One region of the Pseudomonas sp. WMBT8 genome, then DNA from elsewhere that is predicted to be linked to it. Evidence: predicted binding sites of a transcription regulator. Region 1 holds the regulator's gene; each other region holds the start of a gene.
What was found. Region 1 encodes sigma-54, which starts transcription at its own class of promoters, with help from an activator protein. Its sites were predicted from a motif close to ANTGGCATNNANNTTGCTNT; they were not measured.
Positions count from the first base shown of each region.

Region 2: glnK (P-II family nitrogen regulator) is a predicted target of sigma-54. The motif match lies at 2,822-2,841, and genes of this name have one in related genera.
Region 3: ACO77H_RS07445 (CmpA/NrtA family ABC transporter substrate-binding protein) is a predicted target of sigma-54. The motif match lies at 2,506-2,525, and genes of this name have one in related genera.

Region 1 is NZ_CP188096.1:5,110,895-5,116,412, reverse strand. Features, by position in the region: gene ACO77H_RS23255 (ZIP family metal transporter) at 1-317, shown strand, start outside; gene ACO77H_RS23250 (HPr family phosphocarrier protein) at 439-711, opposite strand; gene rapZ (RNase adapter RapZ) at 728-1,585, opposite strand; gene ptsN (PTS IIA-like nitrogen regulatory protein PtsN) at 1,588-2,052, opposite strand; gene hpf (ribosome hibernation-promoting factor, HPF/YfiA family) at 2,065-2,370, opposite strand; gene ACO77H_RS23230 (RNA polymerase factor sigma-54) at 2,446-3,939, opposite strand; gene lptB (LPS export ABC transporter ATP-binding protein) at 4,124-4,849, opposite strand; gene lptA (lipopolysaccharide transport periplasmic protein LptA) at 4,849-5,382, opposite strand; gene lptC (LPS export ABC transporter periplasmic protein LptC) at 5,369-5,518, opposite strand, start outside.
Region 2 is NZ_CP188096.1:5,901,042-5,906,559, reverse strand. Features, by position in the region: gene ACO77H_RS27050 (TetR/AcrR family transcriptional regulator) at 113-688, shown strand; gene ACO77H_RS27045 (YifB family Mg chelatase-like AAA ATPase) at 695-2,191, opposite strand; gene ACO77H_RS27040 (accessory factor UbiK family protein) at 2,368-2,628, opposite strand; gene glnK (P-II family nitrogen regulator) at 3,049-3,387, shown strand; gene ACO77H_RS27030 (ammonium transporter) at 3,422-4,759, shown strand; partial or broken gene ACO77H_RS27025 (YjbQ family protein) at 5,011-5,115, shown strand; gene sutA (transcriptional regulator SutA) at 5,276-5,518, shown strand, end outside.
Region 3 is NZ_CP188096.1:1,682,085-1,687,602, reverse strand. Features, by position in the region: gene ACO77H_RS07465 (quinone-dependent dihydroorotate dehydrogenase) at 1-406, opposite strand, end outside; gene ACO77H_RS07460 (transglycosylase SLT domain-containing protein) at 497-961, opposite strand; gene ACO77H_RS07455 (winged helix-turn-helix domain-containing protein) at 958-1,365, opposite strand; gene ACO77H_RS07450 (secretin N-terminal domain-containing protein) at 1,543-2,403, opposite strand; gene ACO77H_RS07445 (CmpA/NrtA family ABC transporter substrate-binding protein) at 2,650-3,876, shown strand; gene ACO77H_RS07440 (ANTAR domain-containing response regulator) at 3,890-4,465, shown strand; gene ACO77H_RS07435 (nitrate/nitrite transporter) at 4,713-5,518, shown strand, end outside.

The DNA.
Region 1 (5,518 bases):
CCTTGCAGGATGTACCGGAAGGGTTGGTGATCGCGTTGGTGTTGGCTGGGGCGGGGATGTCGCGGGTCAAGGCCTTCTTGATCGGCGCGGCATCCGGGCTGGTGGAGCCGGTGTTTGCCGTGTTGTGTGCCTGGTTGGTCAGCCTGGCCGAGATGCTGCTGCCTTTGGGCCTGGCCCTGGCGGCGGGGGCGATGCTATTGGTGGTGACTCATGAAGTGATCCCCGAGTCGCGCCGCAATGGTCATGACAAGCTCGCCAGCCTGGGGTTGTGCATTGGGTTTTGCCTGATGATGGCAATGGATACAGCGCTGGGCTGATGCCTAGCGCAAATCCAATGTAGGAGCTGGCTTGCCTGCGATGCAGGCACCCCGGTTTTTCGTCTAGACCGAGGTGATGCTATCGCAGGCAAGCCAGCTCCCACGCAAGCCCGTACAGGGGCTATTCGCCTTCATCGAAGTAATTGTTGATCAACTTCACCAGCGCATCCAGCGCTTCCTGCTCCTGCTCACCTTCGGTCTTCAGATGAATCTTGGTGCCCTTGCCTGCGGCGAGCATCATCATGGCCATGATGCTTTTACCATCGACCATGGACTCCGGTGTACGCCCGGCACGCACCTGGCAAGGAAACTGGCCCGCTACCCCGACAAATTTAGCCGACGCGCGGGCATGCAGGCCCAGTTTGTTGATGATTTCAATTTCCAGAGCGGGCATCGCGAAGGTGTTCCTTTCAGCTGAGGTCGCGGTGGCGAACCTGGACATTCTTGAGGGTTTTCTGCAAGACCTGGCCCAGCCGCTCGGTCAGGTAGACGGAGCGGTGATGCCCGCCGGTACAGCCGATAGCGATGGTGACGTAGGCCCGGTTGCTGGCGGCAAAGCGCGGTAGCCACTTGAGCAGGTAGCTGGAGATGTCCTGGAACATCTCTTCCACATCCGGTTGCGCCGCCAGGTACTCGGCAACCGGTAGGTCCAGCCCGGACTGATCGCGCAGTTCCGGCTTCCAATAAGGGTTGGGCAGGCAACGCACGTCAAATACCAGGTCGGCGTCTACCGGCATGCCCCGCTTGAAACCAAAGGATTCAACCAGGAAGGCCGTGCCCGGTTCCGGTTGGTTCAGCAGGCGCAGCTTGATGGCGTCACGCAGCTGGTAAAGGTTCAGGCTAGTGGTATTGATCTTGAGGTCGGCCAAATCGATGATCGGCCCCAACAGCTTGGTCTCGTCTTCGATGGCTTCGGCCAGCGAGCGGTGTGGGCTGCTCAGCGGGTGGCGGCGACGGGTCTCCGAGAAGCGCTTGAGCAGCGTTTCTTCGTCGGCGTCCAGGTACAGCACGTCGCAATGAATATGCTTGGCACGTACCTCTTCAAGCAATTCCGGGAATCGCGTGAGGTGGCTGGGTAGGTTGCGTGCATCGATCGAAACGGCCACCAACGGTTGCGCCAGTTCGGTATGGATCAGCGCGCGCTCAGCCAGCTCGGGCAGGAGGCCAGCCGGCAAGTTGTCGATGCAATAGAAGCCGTTGTCCTCTAACACATTGAGGGCCGTACTTTTACCTGAGCCGGAACGCCCGCTGACGATGATCAAACGCATGATTACTGCCCGCTTTGCTCATCTAGGACAACCTGATACAGCGCTTCATTGGTGCTGGCGCTACGCAGTTTCTTACGTACTTCTTCACGGTCGAGCATGCTGGCGATCTGCCGGAGCAGCTCCAGGTGTGCATCGGTGGCCGCTTCCGGGACCAGAAGGACGAACAGCAGGTCAACCGGAGCGCCATCGATGGCGTCGAAATCAGTGGGGGCGTCCAGGTGCAGCAGGGCGCTTACCGGTGTTTCACAGCCTTTGAGGCGGCAATGAGGAATAGCGATGCCGTTGCCAAAACCGGTCGAGCCAAGTTTTTCACGGGCGATCAGGGCCTCATACACGTCTTGCATCACCAGTTCAGGCACTTCGCGGCTGATCAGGTTGGCAATCTGTTCGAGGGCTTTCTTTTTACTGCCGCCCGGCGCGTTCACGAGGGAACGGCCGGGGGTCAGGATGGTTTCAAGTCGAATCATGGGTGGGGAGTGTTAGCGGCCTGTGCCTTGAAGAAGGCTCTGCTGCTTTTCCTTATGCTTTTTGATTTGGCGATCCAGCTTGTCGGTCAGGTCGTCAATGGCGGCATACATGTCTGAATGCTCTGCATTGGCGACTACTTCCCCGCCGGGTATACGCAAGGTGGCTTCGATTTTCTGCTTCAGCTTTTCGACAGACATGATGACTTGCACATTGGTGATCTTGTCGAAATGCCCCTCAATTCGTTTGAGTTTTTCGCTGATGTAGGCGCGCAGCGGTTCGGTCACTTCCAGTTGGTGTCCACTGATGTTGACTTGCATACAGCTTCTCCTTCGTTGCCAGTGCATAAAGCGGCGGGTAGGGATACCCGCCACTGGAACGCTGTGGCCTGCCCGTCACATCAACCGCTTACGCTCGCTGGAAGGCGCGATCCCAAGGGACTCGCGGTACTTGGCGACGGTTCGACGGGCGACCTGAATGCCTTGTGCTTCCAGTAAACCAGCGATCTTGCTGTCACTCAACGGCTTTTTCTGATTTTCCGCCGCAACCAGTTTTTTGATGATCGCGCGGATCGCCGTGGACGAGCATTCGCCGCCCTCGGAGGTGCTGACGTGGCTGGAGAAAAAGTATTTCAGCTCATATATACCCCGTGGGGTATGCATGAATTTCTGCGTAGTGACCCGGGAGATAGTCGATTCATGCATGCCGACAGCCTCGGCAATGTCATGCAGCACCAAAGGCTTCATCGCTTCGTCGCCGTACTCCAGGAAGCCGCGCTGATGCTCGACGATCTGGGTGGCCACTTTCATCAGGGTCTCGTTGCGGCTTTGCAGGCTCTTGATGAACCAGCGTGCTTCCTGCAACTGGTTGCGCATGAACGTGTTGTCGGCACTGGTATCGGCCCGGCGCACGAAGCCTGCGTACTGCGGGTTGACCCGCAGGCGTGGCACCGATTCCTGGTTCAGTTCCACCAGCCAGCGCTCGTTGTCCTTGCGCACAATTACGTCAGGTACGACATATTCGGCTTCGCTGGACTCGATCTGCGAGCCTGGGCGCGGGTTGAGGCTCTGTACCAGTTCGATGATCTGGCGCAGGTCATCTTCCTTGAGCTTCATCCGGCGCATCAGCTGGCTGTAGTCGCGGCTGCCCAACAGGTCGATGTAATCGGTGACCAGGCGTTGGGCCTCGGTCAGCCACGGTGTCTTGGCGGGCAGTTGGCGCAATTGCAGCAACAGGCACTCGCTGAGGTTGCGCGCGCCAATGCCGGCAGGCTCGAACTGCTGGATGCGGTGCAGGACGGCTTCGATTTCGTCCAGCTCGATATCCAGCTCCGGGTCGAAGGCCTCGAGGATTTCTTCAAGGGTTTCGTCCAGGTAGCCCTGATTGTTGATGCAGTCGATCAGGGTCACGGCGATCAGGCGATCGGTGTCGGACATCGGGGCAAGGTTCAGTTGCCACAGCAAGTGGCTCTGCAGGCTTTCGCCGACGGAGGTGCGGGTGGTGAAGTCCCACTCGTCATCATCGTTGCTGGGCAGGCTGCTGGCGCTGGTCTGGTAGACATCTTCCCAGGCCGTATCCACCGGCAGTTCATTGGGGATGCGTTCGTTCCATTCGCCTTCTTCCAGGTTATCCACCGTGGGTGCGGTTTCCTGGTAGGACGGTTCCTGGACGTCAGTGTTGGGTTTTTGCTCTATGTTGTCGGCCAGCGGGTCGGCATTATCGAAGTCGTCGCCTTCTTCCTGGCGTTCGAGCATCGGGTTGGACTCCAGGGCCTCCTGGATTTCCTGTTGCAGGTCCAGGGTCGACAATTGGAGCAGGCGGATGGCCTGTTGCAGCTGCGGTGTCATCGTCAGCTGCTGGCCCATTCTCAGGACTAGCGATGGTTTCATGGCAGGGGCTTAACACCTTATTCGCCGGCGCAATGCGCCATCCACGACAGGGCGCGTGAGCGCCAAACATAAGCAAATTATATGCCTGATATCGGGGGCTTTGCCTAGAGCGCGGTAACAATAAAAATAATGAGGTTTTTATTGACTCCCGCGCCTGATGGCGAATGTCCTGACACCCCAGCGCTTACAGGCGGAACTCGTGCCCCAGGTACACTTCCTTGACCAGTTCGTTGGCCAGGATGGTGGCGGAGTCGCCTTCGGCAATCAGTTGGCCGTCGTTGACGATGTAGGCGGTTTCGCAGATATCCAGGGTCTCACGCACGTTGTGGTCGGTGATCAGTACGCCGATCCCCTTGGCCTTGAGGTGATGGATGATCTGCTTGATGTCGCCTACCGAAATCGGGTCGACACCGGCGAAGGGTTCATCCAGCAGGATGAACTTCGGTGCAGTGGCCAGGGCGCGGGCGATTTCCACGCGACGGCGCTCGCCGCCGGACAGGCTCATGCCGAGGTTGTCGCGAATGTGGTTGATGTGGAACTCCTGCAGCAGGCTTTCCAGCTCCTGGCGGCGTCCGTCGCGATCCAGTTCCTTGCGGGTTTCAAGGATCGCCATGATGTTGTCGGACACCGACAGTTTGCGGAAGATCGACGCCTCCTGGGGGAGATAGCCGATCCCGGCCCGTGCACGACCGTGCATGGGCTGGTGGCTGACGTCCAGGTCGTCGATCAATACGCGACCCTGGTCCGCCTGGACCAGGCCGACAATCATGTAGAAGCAGGTGGTCTTGCCGGCACCGTTGGGGCCAAGCAGGCCGACGATCTGGCCGCTGTCGATCGACAGGCTGACGTCGCGCACGACCTGACGGCTTTTATAGGCCTTGGCCAGATGCTGGGCTTTCAGGGTTGCCATTACTGGGCCTTCTTCTTCGGCTGGATAACCATGTCGATTCGCGGACGTGGCGCAGTGACCTTGGTGCCATTGGCGCGGCCGGCAGTGGCGACCTGCTTGACGGTGTCGTAGACGATTTTCTCGCCTTCGGTCGAGTTGCCGTCACTGCTGATCACTTTGGCGCGGTCGGTCAGTACGATGCGATTCTGCGGGGCATGGTACTGGATGGTCACGCCGTAGCCCTTGATCGGAGCTGGGTCGGTCGCCGCCTGTTGCTGCTCGAAATAGGCCAGGTTGCCCACCGAGGTCACGACGTCGATGTCGCCAGCCGGGGTGCGGGTAAGGGTTACGGTATTGCCGGTAATCTTCATCGAGCCTTGAGTGATGATTACGTCGCCCTTGTAGGTCGCGATACCTTGTTTGTCATCCAACTGCGCATCGTCAGCCTGAATGTGGATCGGTTGCTGGCTATCGTTCGGCAGAGCCCAGGCGCTCACGCTTCCCAGTGCTGCGCCCAGACCGAGCAAAATAGGGAGGGTTTTAACGAGCCTCATACTGTCCTCTTACGTTCGATAGCAGGTGTATCCTGCTTTCTTTCAAATACGCTTTCATTCCCTTGCCAGTCGATACACCGCCAGCGCCGTCGATTCTAACGTCTTGCTCGGTCTGCGCATATTGCTTCTGTGGGAA
Region 2 (5,518 bases), 790 kb from region 1:
GGTGCACCGAAGGAGTAATAGGCGCTACTATTGAGCGACTGCTCAAGTATCCTTGAGCGATCGCTCAAAAAGCAAGCGCCGCTTATCTGGTGGCGCCCGTAAGGAATTGCCCATGTCGCGTATCGACCGTAAAGACCAGATCATCGCCGCTGCCTTGGAGCTGTTTCGCAGCAAGGGGTTTGCCGATGTATCCACCCGTGACTTGGCCGAACATGCCGGGCTGTCGCGCAGCCATGTCTATCACTACTTCAGCGACTGGAATGAATTGCGCCGCGAAGCCTTTGTGCGCTTTGCGAATGAGCAATTGGATGAAGTGCGCGAGCCCTTGGCCGATGCCCCACCACTGGAGGCGCTCGTAGGATTCTTGAGCGACTGTCTGCCCAGCACCGCCGATGCAGGCTGGGCTCTCTGGCTGGACGCCTGGGACGAGGCCATGCATGACGCGCAAATGGCCAAGGCTTACCTGGTGATCAATGCCCAATGGCAAGGCATGCTTGCCGAGGTGATCGAGCGGGGTGTCGCTGCCGGGGTCTTTCGCTGCAAGTCGCCCCAACGCGCTGCACGGCAGCTCTTCGCCCTGGCGATGGGCTACGCCGATGACCTGATGCTCAAGCCTTCCGCCGAGTCGGCAGAAGCGGTACTGGGTGAGGTGCTGGAAGTGGCGAGGCTGCTGCTGGATTTTTCCTGAACGCTGCTAGCCAACTGATGCCGGCCGGTACTGCAATGCCTCCGCCAAGTGATGGCGAGCGATGCCTTCCACTTGCTCAAGGTCTGCCAGGGTACGCGCGACCTTGAGCAGTCGGTGGGCTGCGCGCAGCGATAACGTCAGCCGCTCGCAAGCGCTCTCCAGCCAGCTTTCATCGGCGTTTACCAGTGCGCAGTGCTCGCGTAATCCCGCCAGGTCGAGGAAGGCATTCGCGCAACCCTGGCGCCCTTGCTGGCGCTCCCGGGCCTCGGCCACTTGGGCGGATGCCTTCGCCGTGTCATCACCGACCTTTTGGGAGGGGTTCAGCACGGTGGTTTCACGTGCCACGGTCAGGTGCAAATCAATCCGGTCCAGCAACGGCCCGGAGAGTTTGTTGCGGTAGCGCTGGATCTGCTCCGGCGTACACCGGCAACGTCCACTGGGCTCACCCATGTAACCGCAAGGGCAGGGGTTCATCGCCGCCACCAGTTGAAAGCGTGCCGGGAAGCTGACGCGGTCGCGTGCCCGGGAAATCACGATATGTCCCGATTCCAGCGGTTCGCGCAGCACCTCCAGCACCTTGCGATCAAATTCCGGCAGCTCATCGAGAAACAACACCCCGTGATGGGCCAGGGTGATTTCCCCAGGCTGCGGTTTCGAGCCGCCGCCCACCAGCGCCGGCCCGGACGCGGAATGGTGCGGCTGGCGAAAGGGCCGATGAGGCCAGTGGCTCAACGGCGCCAGGCTGACCACTGATTGGATCGCCGCCACTTCCAGCGCCTCCTGTTCGCTCAAGGGCGGTAGCAGGCCGGGCAGGCGGCTGGCAAGCAAGGTCTTGCCGGTGCCGGGTGGCCCGCTGAACAGCAAGTTGTGGGCACCCGCTGCCGCAATCAGCAGTGCGCGCTTGGCGGCCAGTTGGCCCTGCACCTCGCTCAGGTCCGGGTAAGGTTTGTTCAGGTACAGCAATCCGTCGGACGTGTAAGGCTCGATCGGCACCAGCCCATTCAGGTGCGCCACCACTTGCAGCAGATGATCCACCGCAATCACCTTCAACCCGCCGGCCAGGCACGCCTCCTCGGCATTGGCCCTGGGCACGATCACGCTGCGCCCGGCCTTGCGTGCGGCCAATGCGGCTGGCAACACACCTTTGACGGCACGCACTTCGCCAGACAGGGCCAGTTCGCCGAGGCACTCCACGCCATCCAACGCCTGTGCCGGCACCTGTACGCTGGCCGCGAGAATCCCCAGGGCAATCGCCAGATCAAAACGCCCGCCGTCCTTGGGCAGGTCGGCGGGCGCCAGGTTAAGGGTGATGCGGCGCGCGGGGTATTGCAGCGCACTGTTGAGAATGGCGCTGCGCACGCGGTCTTTGCTTTCCTTGACCGCAGTCTCCGGCAAGCCCACCAGGGTCAGGGACGGCAAGCCATTGGCCATATGCACTTCGACCGTGACGGCGGGGGCTTCGACGCCGATCTGGGCGCGGCTGTGGACGATGGCGAGGGACATGTTCGTTCCTTGAAGGGAGGGCCGCTTTGCGGTTTTTCAAGGGTAGACGAGAGAGGGGGAGGCGCCTTGCGCAGGTTTTACTGAACGTATCCGGGCGTTGAAATTGCAGGAGCCGGCTTGGTGTGTCAGGTAGACAGCCATCGCCGGCAAGCCGGCTCCTACAGGGGGCAGGGTGGTTATTCCTGGGGTGGATTCAACCGTGCTTCCAACTCTGCCACCTTCGCCTCCAGGCTCTCCAGGCGTGCTCGGGTGCGGGCCAGGACTACCATCTGGCTGTCGAATTCTTCCCGGCTGACCAGGTCCAGTTTGCTGAACCCGCTTTGCAGCAGTGCCTTGAACTGGCTTTCGATTTCATTGCGAGGCAGCGGGGTCTCGCCGCTGAACAGGCGAGAGGCGTGGCCGCTCAGGGCGTCGAGGAGGTCTTTGGGCGCGAGCATGGGAAACATTCCGGAAAACAGTTGGCCGGCAGTGTATCACGCAGCGCCTATAGTCTTTTCCCAGTGCTCTGCGCACGCTTTTCGCGCATTGGCCCGAATGCGGACGCACTGTTTTTGTGCGTATGTGGGCTGCTACAACGGCCCATCGCTCGGTGTGAGCGGGCAACGGATTGATTTCAGTGATTTTTACGGAGCTGGCAAGGTTTCTGCTTAGACGATCATGACCCATGCACTGATGCAGTCGCTGTGACGAATGCAGTGCGCTGACGGACCAGGGTACATGTTTCGTCACCAACGGTTAGCTGGCGTCGCCAAGGCAATTGCCGAGGCGACGATGCGTTACAAAGCCAGGCACTGCGCTTAGACTTGAGACGGGTTTGTTTTCCTGGGGCAAGTCCACCAATTCGGGAGAGAGTTTTCATGAAGCTAGTCACTGCCATCATCAAGCCGTTCAAGTTGGACGATGTACGCGAGTCACTGTCCGAGATCGGCGTGCAGGGCATTACCGTCACTGAGGTCAAAGGCTTCGGTCGGCAGAAGGGTCATACCGAGCTGTATCGCGGCGCGGAATACGTAGTCGATTTCCTGCCGAAGGTGAAGATTGATGTCGCCATTGACGACAAGGATCTTGATCGGGTTATCGAGGCGATAACCAAGGCGGCCAACACCGGCAAGATCGGCGACGGCAAGATCTTCGTGGTCAATCTGGAACAGGCTATTCGCATCCGTACCGGCGAAACCGATACCGACGCAATCTAAGCCGCCAAACCCCAACGCCCCAGGAGAAAACAATATGACTCTGCGTAAATTCGCAGGGCTAGGAGCCCTGTTGTCCATCGTAATGCCCAGCCTGGCCATGGCGGCAGACGAAGTGGCGGCTCCAGTCCTCAATTCCGGCGACACTGCCTGGATGCTGACAGCCACCGCACTGGTGCTGTTCATGACCATCCCTGGCCTGGCGCTGTTCTACGGCGGCATGGTCCGCTCCAAAAACATTCTTTCTGTGATGATGCAGTGCTTCGCCATTACCGGTCTGATCAGCATCCTGTGGGTCGTCTACGGCTACAGCATTGCGTTCGACACCACGGGCATGGAGCAAGGCGTCGTCAACTTCAACTCGTTCTTCGGCGGCATGGGCAAGGCGTTCCTGGCGGGTGTCACACCGTCCAGCATCACTGGGCCTGCAGCGCTGTTCCCGGAAGCGGTGTTCATCACCTTCCAGATGACCTTCGCGATCATCACCCCGGCGCTGATCGTCGGTGCGTTTGCCGAGCGTATGAAGTTCTCCGCCATGCTGCTGTTCATGGCCATCTGGTTCACCCTGGTCTATGCGCCGATCGCGCACATGGTCTGGAGCGGCAACGGCGGCCTGATGTGGGACTGGGGCGTGCTGGACTTCGCTGGCGGCACCGTGGTGCACATCAACGCCGGTGTGGCTGGCCTGGTGGCGTGCATCGTGCTCGGCAAGCGTAAAGGCTACCCGACTACGCCGATGGCCCCGCATAACCTGGGCTACACCCTGATCGGCGCGGCGATGCTGTGGATCGGTTGGTTCGGCTTCAACGCCGGCTCCGCTGCTGCGGCCAACGGCACGGCGGGCATGGCGATGCTGGTGACCCAGATCGCTACCGCGGCTGCGGCACTGGGCTGGATGTTCGCCGAGTGGATCACCCACGGCAAACCAAGCGCCCTGGGCATCGCCTCGGGTGTGGTCGCCGGCCTGGTGGCCGTTACTCCGGCCGCCGGTACCGTGGGCCCAATGGGCGCCCTGGTGATCGGCCTGGCGTCTGGCGTGATCTGCTTCTTCTGCGCCACCAGCCTCAAGCGCAAGCTGGGCTACGATGACTCCCTGGATGCCTTCGGCGTGCACGGTGTTGGCGGGATTGTCGGGGCGATCCTCACCGGTGTATTCGCGGCGCCGATCCTGGGTGGCTTCGGCACGGTGACCGATATTGCCGCGCAGGTCTGGATCCAGGCCAAGGGCGTAGGCTTTACCGTGATCTACACCGGTATCGTGACCTTTGTGATTCTCAAGGTGCTGGACTTGACCATCGGCCTGCGTGTGACCGAAGAGGAAGAGGCCGTTGGCCTGGACCTGGCGGAACACAACGAACGTGGCTACAACTTGTAAGAACCTATGAAAAAAACATGCCCGGCTTGCCGGGCATTTTTTTGTCTGGTATTTGCCTGTGGTGAAAGCGTGTGAGAATTTTTGTGTCGAGTTTGTGATCGGATCCACACGGTACTTTTCAGTGTGCGAATGTCTTACAGGCATGTAGGCGTATTCGGCACTTTGTTTTTTCCCAGAGCGCGCTAGAATGCGCGCCGATGGGCGCAGAACTGTATACATCGGCAGACCCTGATTACCCTGCGGGCCAAGCCCCGGGTCATTTCAAGGGCAGCCTTTCGGCTCGCCAACTGAGTTTGCAGGTCACGGCCGGCCATTTGGCAATGGGCACATGGCAAGGCGTTTATCTGGGCGAGTAGCGTGATCATGGCGGTGCTCGTAACGTCCTCGGCACCTTGCACGGTGACGGGGCATAAGCCACTGGTTATCCGGTGGACGTTGATTTTTTTCCGGCAGCCTTCGACAGATGGTGAAGCTGGGCTATAACTAATCTGCTTTTCGCAAGTCATGAGGTAGAACATGAGCGACGATGATCTGGAAAACGACGACCTCGAAGTAGGTGACGACGAAACCGAAGAAGGTCTTGAGGCGGCTGCCGAAGACGTAGCTGACGACGACGGCGGCGATGACGCGCCGGCCCCGACCGCCAAGGGCAAGGCCAAGGCTGCTGTGTCGGTTGATGAGTTGCCGAGCGTTGAAGCCAAGAACAAAGAGCGCGATGCGCTGGCCCGCGCGATGGAAGAATTCCTCGCCAAGGGCGGC
Region 3 (5,518 bases), 2.7 Mb from region 1:
CCAGGATGCCCTTGTACTTGGCGGCCTGTACCCGGGACAGCAGGTGGTCAACCCCCAGGTTGTTGAAGCCCATGCGGTTGATGATCGCCTCGGCTTCCGGCAGGCGGAAAATACGCGGCTTGGGATTGCCCGGCTGCGGGCGCGGTGTGACGGTGCCGATCTCGACAAAACCGAACCCCAACTGCGCGAAGCCATCGATGGCCGCGCCATTCTTGTCCAGGCCAGCCGCCAGGCCCACCGGGTTGGGAAAATCGAGCCCCATCACCGACACCGGCATCTTCGCCGGCGCCTTGCACACCAGGCCATTGAGCCCCAGGCGGCCACCCGCGCCGATCAGGTCCAGGGACAGATCGTGGGAAGTTTCCGGGGAGAGTTTGAACAACAGCTGGCGGGCCAGGGTATACATGGGCGGGCTTGACTCGGATGGCGGCAAAAGGTGGCGGCGATTATAGCCGGGGTGGCGGGTCCGTGCGAGGCATGGCACACCGCCGGTCGATCATCCATTGCGATGGGCCATCAACTCTTCATAGCGGCTCCAGATCTTCTGCGCGTAGCGCAGGCGCAACGCGTCACGCTCGGTCCCCGCCCCAGGCCCGACGTTATAGGCGCCCACGGCAGTCCAGTTGTAGCCAAACTGCTTGATGAAGCCGGCCAGGATCGAGGCCCCCACCTCGACCGACAGACAGGGCTCATCCAACAGGCGCTGCTCGGTAATGCCCTGCTTGAGCAGGCGAGGCAGATGGATGCTGTTGATTTGCATCAGGCCAATATCATAGGTGCCGTTGTTATTGCTGTAGTTCATGGCCTCGGCACGGTAGCCGGACTCCACAGCGGCAATCGCCTGCAACAGTTCCGGCTCGATATCGTATTGACGAGCGGCCTCGGCCCAGCAGTACGCCCGGGCTTCGCCTGCCCCGCCCAGGCAAAGCAACAACAGTCCCAGCCGGCAGGCGCGTTTCATGCCCGCTCGCCATACCATCCACAGGCAGGGCACGCACGGGGCGCTTTGCCCGCCGCCTGCGCCGGGCCAGGTGGCTCGATCACCCGCACCCGGCCATTGAAGCGATAACCACGGCCATACACGGTCGCGATCAGCGCCCGGTCGCCCTCCAACTGCTTGCGCAGCGCGTAGATGCACCGGGTCAGGGACTCTTCGGCGATATCGGTATGGGGCCAGACCTGCTCCAGCAGGTGGTCCTTGCTGACCAGCACGCCGGGCGTGGCCAGCAACAGGCGCAACACGTGACATTCCTTGGGTGGTAGCTGAATGTCGCGACCTTCAGTGGTCAACCTGCCATCCGCCTGCAACCTCCAATGACCAAAGGCGAGGGACGCCGCCATCAAGCCCTCAACTGCAACAACCATTCAAACCTCTGTACCTGTCTGCGGACATTCACGGCGCCCTGATTTTCCATAGCGCACCGTCTGGGAGATAGGGCGACTATAGAAACCCGCAGCCAGTTTCACGTTAGGAAAAAGCCCGCTGCTTCGAAGTTTTCCGGGAGTGTTGCGTAGGAACTTTCGAAGTCTGTACAAACCCCGCTACGGCTCGGCGATCCGCGCAAATGCACGCCGCACACGCTCGTATTGCTCGGCACTCAAGGGCGTCGAAGTGACGGAATGCGCGGGTGTGTCCAGCTCAGCCACCAGTTTTTTGATCAGCCTCAACTGCTGCTCACTGCCTTTGACCAGCAGGCTGTTGGTCTCTGGGTAGGCGATTACCACCGCGCCGGTGCCGGCCTTGCGCCCCAGCGTGGCGAGCTGTTTCTCGAGCAGCGTGGCGACACCCGGCACGGTGATGGTCTGCGAGCCCATGTCATACCGACGGTCCGAGACGTCGGCATTCTGCACCTGGACTACGCCCACTTCAGGCGGGGCCTCGCGTCGCGCCGGGCGCGGGCGATCCATCAACTGGGCCAGGCGCAGGACGTGGTCGACGTAGTTGGCGGGCCCCGACACATAAAACAATCGGGCGCCGGCCTTGCGCAGGGGGTAACGCGCCTCTTCGAGCCCCGCGCGGCGCATGACCTGGCGCAATCGGTCGACGGTCATGTAGCGCAGGGTCACCCCGGAACTCTTGGCCTCGCTGGCGTCGTAGAGATGCAGCACCTGGCCGTCGCTGTACCAGATCAGATCGTGCTGCAACGCCACGCTCTCCAGGACCGCTAGTGCATGGGCAAAATCAAAATGCCCGATAATGCGCTTGCCCGCCGCCAGTTTGCTGACCACGATGGGCTGGCCCAGGGGCACCGCAAGCCGTCTGAAGAAGCCTTGTAGGCTTTCGTCCCACATCAGATAGGACTCGCCCATGGCCGGCAAGGCATTGAGCATCAACAGACCGCCCAGCAGCCAGCGCTGTAAAAAGCCACGACAGGTCGTTGCGTTAGATCGATCAAGGAGCACGCCGGGTTTCCTGGACGGTGTTGCGTGAAAGAGCGCCATAGTGAAAGCCCACCCGGGTGCAATCTTGATGAAAACCTGATCAACCACCACTCGCCCGGGCGCCGTGGCATGTGCCTTGCTTTGCCCTACCCAGCGCAGCCCGCGCCAACGCCGGAACGGGCTCACAGACAAAGGCGTCGTTACCTGCCGCGGCTTGCATGCCGCCTGGCATAACGACGCCTTTTTTCATACAGAAGGTAGGTGTAGATGAGTGATCAGCTCGGCAACAGCCAGGCCAACAACCCTCTGGCCTGGGTCAACGGCAGCGATGCCCCGGAAAAGAGCAGCCTCGACCTGGGCTTCATGGCCTTGAGCGATTGTGCCTCGCTAGTGGTCGCGGCGACCCAGGGGTTTGCCCAGCCCTACGGCCTGACGCTAAACCTCAAGCGCCAGTCATCCTGGGCCGGCCTGCGGGACAAGCTGGTCAGCGGCGAACTCGACGCCGCCCACAGCCTGTACGGCCTGATCTATGCGGTGCACCTGGGCATCGGCGGCGTTGCGCCGACCGACATGGCGGTGCTGATGGGCCTGAACCAGAACGGCCAGGGCATCAACCTGTCCCAGGGCCTGCAACAACAGGGCGTGACCAGTCCTGAGGCACTGGCGCGCAAGGTGCACCAAAGCCGGACAAAACTGACCTTCGCCCAGACGTTTCCTACCGGCACCCACGCCATGTGGTTGTATTACTGGCTGGCTAGCCAGGGCATTCATCCATTGCGGGATGTGGACAGTGTGGTAGTGCCGCCACCGCAGATGGTCGCGCACCTGCAAGCCGGGCGGATCGACGGCCTATGTGTCGGCGAACCCTGGTGCGCCAGCGCGGCGCAACAGCACCAGGGTTTTACCCTCGCCACCAGCCAGGCGATCTGGCCGGACCACCCGGAGAAAGTCCTGGGCTGCACCCAGGCGTTTGTCGAGCAGTACCCCAACACCGCCCGGGTGCTGGTGATGGCGGTCCTGGAAGCCAGCCGCTTTATCGACGACAGCATCGAAAACCGACGTTCCACCGCGCAACTGCTGAGCGCCCGGGAATACCTGGACGCCCCGCTCGACTGCATCGAGCCACGGCTGCTGGGCGCCTATGCCGACGGCCTGGGCAACCACTGGCAGGACGCGCACGCGCTGCGCTTCCATGGCGAGGGCGAGGTCAACCTGCCGTACCTGTCCGATGGCATGTGGTTCATGACCCAGTTCCGCCGCTGGGGCCTTTTGCGGGAAGACCCCGATTACCTCGCCGTGGCCCGCCAGGTGCAGCAACTGGATCTCTATCGCCAGGCCGCAAGCGCCGTGGGCGTGGCGGCCATGGACACGCAGATGCGCAGCAGCCAATTGATCGACGGCAAGGTCTGGGACGGCTCGGACCCGGCCGGTTATGCCCGCAGTTTCCGCCTGCATGCCCTGGCCGACGATGTCGTCCGCCACGCCTTGCGCTGACCGGAGGCCACCCATGTTGCGAATCCTGCTGATCAATGACACCCCACGCAAAGTCGGGCGCCTCAAGAGCGCGCTGACCGAAGCCGGTTTTGAGGTAATCGACGAGTCCGGCCTGACCATCGACCTACCGGCGCGCGTCGAAACGGTGCGCCCGGACGTGATTCTGATCGATACCGAATCACCCGGGCGCGATGTGATGGAGCAAGTGGTGCTGGTCAGCCGCGACCAGCCGCGGCCCATCGTGATGTTTACCGACGAACATGATCCCGGGGTGATGCGCCAGGCGATCAAGTCCGGGGTCAGCGCCTACATCGTCGAAGGCATCCAGGCCCAGCGCCTGCAACCGATCCTCGATGTCGCCATGGCGCGCTTCGAGAGCGACCAGGCCTTGCGCGCACAACTACTGGCCCGCGACCAGCAACTGGCGGAACGCAAGCGCATCGAGCTGGCCAAGGGCTTGCTGATGAAAATGAAGGACTGCAATGAGGAACAGGCCTACACCCTGATGCGCCGCCAGGCCATGAGCCGCCAGCAGAAGTTGATCCAGGTGGCGGAGCAGATTATTGCCATGAGTGAATTGCTAGGCTGAGCCACACAACCGCAATCGCCCAAGGTGGGAACGGGCCTGCCCGCGAGGGCAATGTCACGGTTGGCGCAAGACTTGCTAACTAAACACCACAGGTAGCCAACGGCGGTTGCCCCTCCACGACAAAGACGTCGCACATCCGGTTTGCCCAGGCGAACCCGGTGGCGGCGTTTTTTCGTTTGGATGGGGCGGCCTTCGCTGGCCGTTCCATCACCAGGCCTTCTACAAGATCCCCAATCTGAGGTGCGTGATGAAATCAAGCTTCTGGAAATCCGGGCACACCCCGACCTTGTTTGCCGCGTTCCTGTATTTCGACCTGAGTTTCATGGTCTGGTACCTATTGGGCCCGCTGGCGGTGCAGATCGCCGCCGACCTGCAACTGACCACCCAGCAACGCGGGCTGATGGTCGCCACGCCGATCCTGGCAGGGGCGATCCTGCGCTTCCTGATGGGCATGCTCGCGGACAAGCTGTCGCCCAAGACTGCCGGCCTGATCGGCCAGGTGATCGTGATTGTGGCGCTGTTCTGTGCCTGGAAACTGGGGATCCACAGTTATGAACAGGCGTTGCTGCTAGGACTGTTCCTCGGCATGGCCGGGGCCTCGTTTGCCGTCGCCCTGCCGCTGGCCTCCCAGTGGTACCCCGCCGAACACCAGGGCAAGGCCATGGGCATCGCCGGGGCCGGCAACTCCGGCACGGTGTTCGCCGCGCTACTGGCACCGCTGATCGCCGCCGCATTTGGCTGGAGCAACGTGTTTGGCTTTGCCCTGATCCCGCTGATCCTGACTTTGATCGTGTTCGCCTGGCTGGCACGCAATGCGCCTGAGCGACCCAAAGCCAAATCCATGGCCGACTATTTCAAGGCCCTGGGCGACCGCGACAGTTGGTGGTTCATGTTCTTCTACAGCGTGACCTTCGGTGGTTTCATCGGCCTGGCCAGCGCCCTGCCCGGCTACTTCAACGACCAATACGGCCTGAGCCCGGTCACCGCCGGTTACTACACCGCCGCCTGCGTGTTCGGCGGCAGCCTGATGCGGCCCCTGGGCGGCGCCCTGGC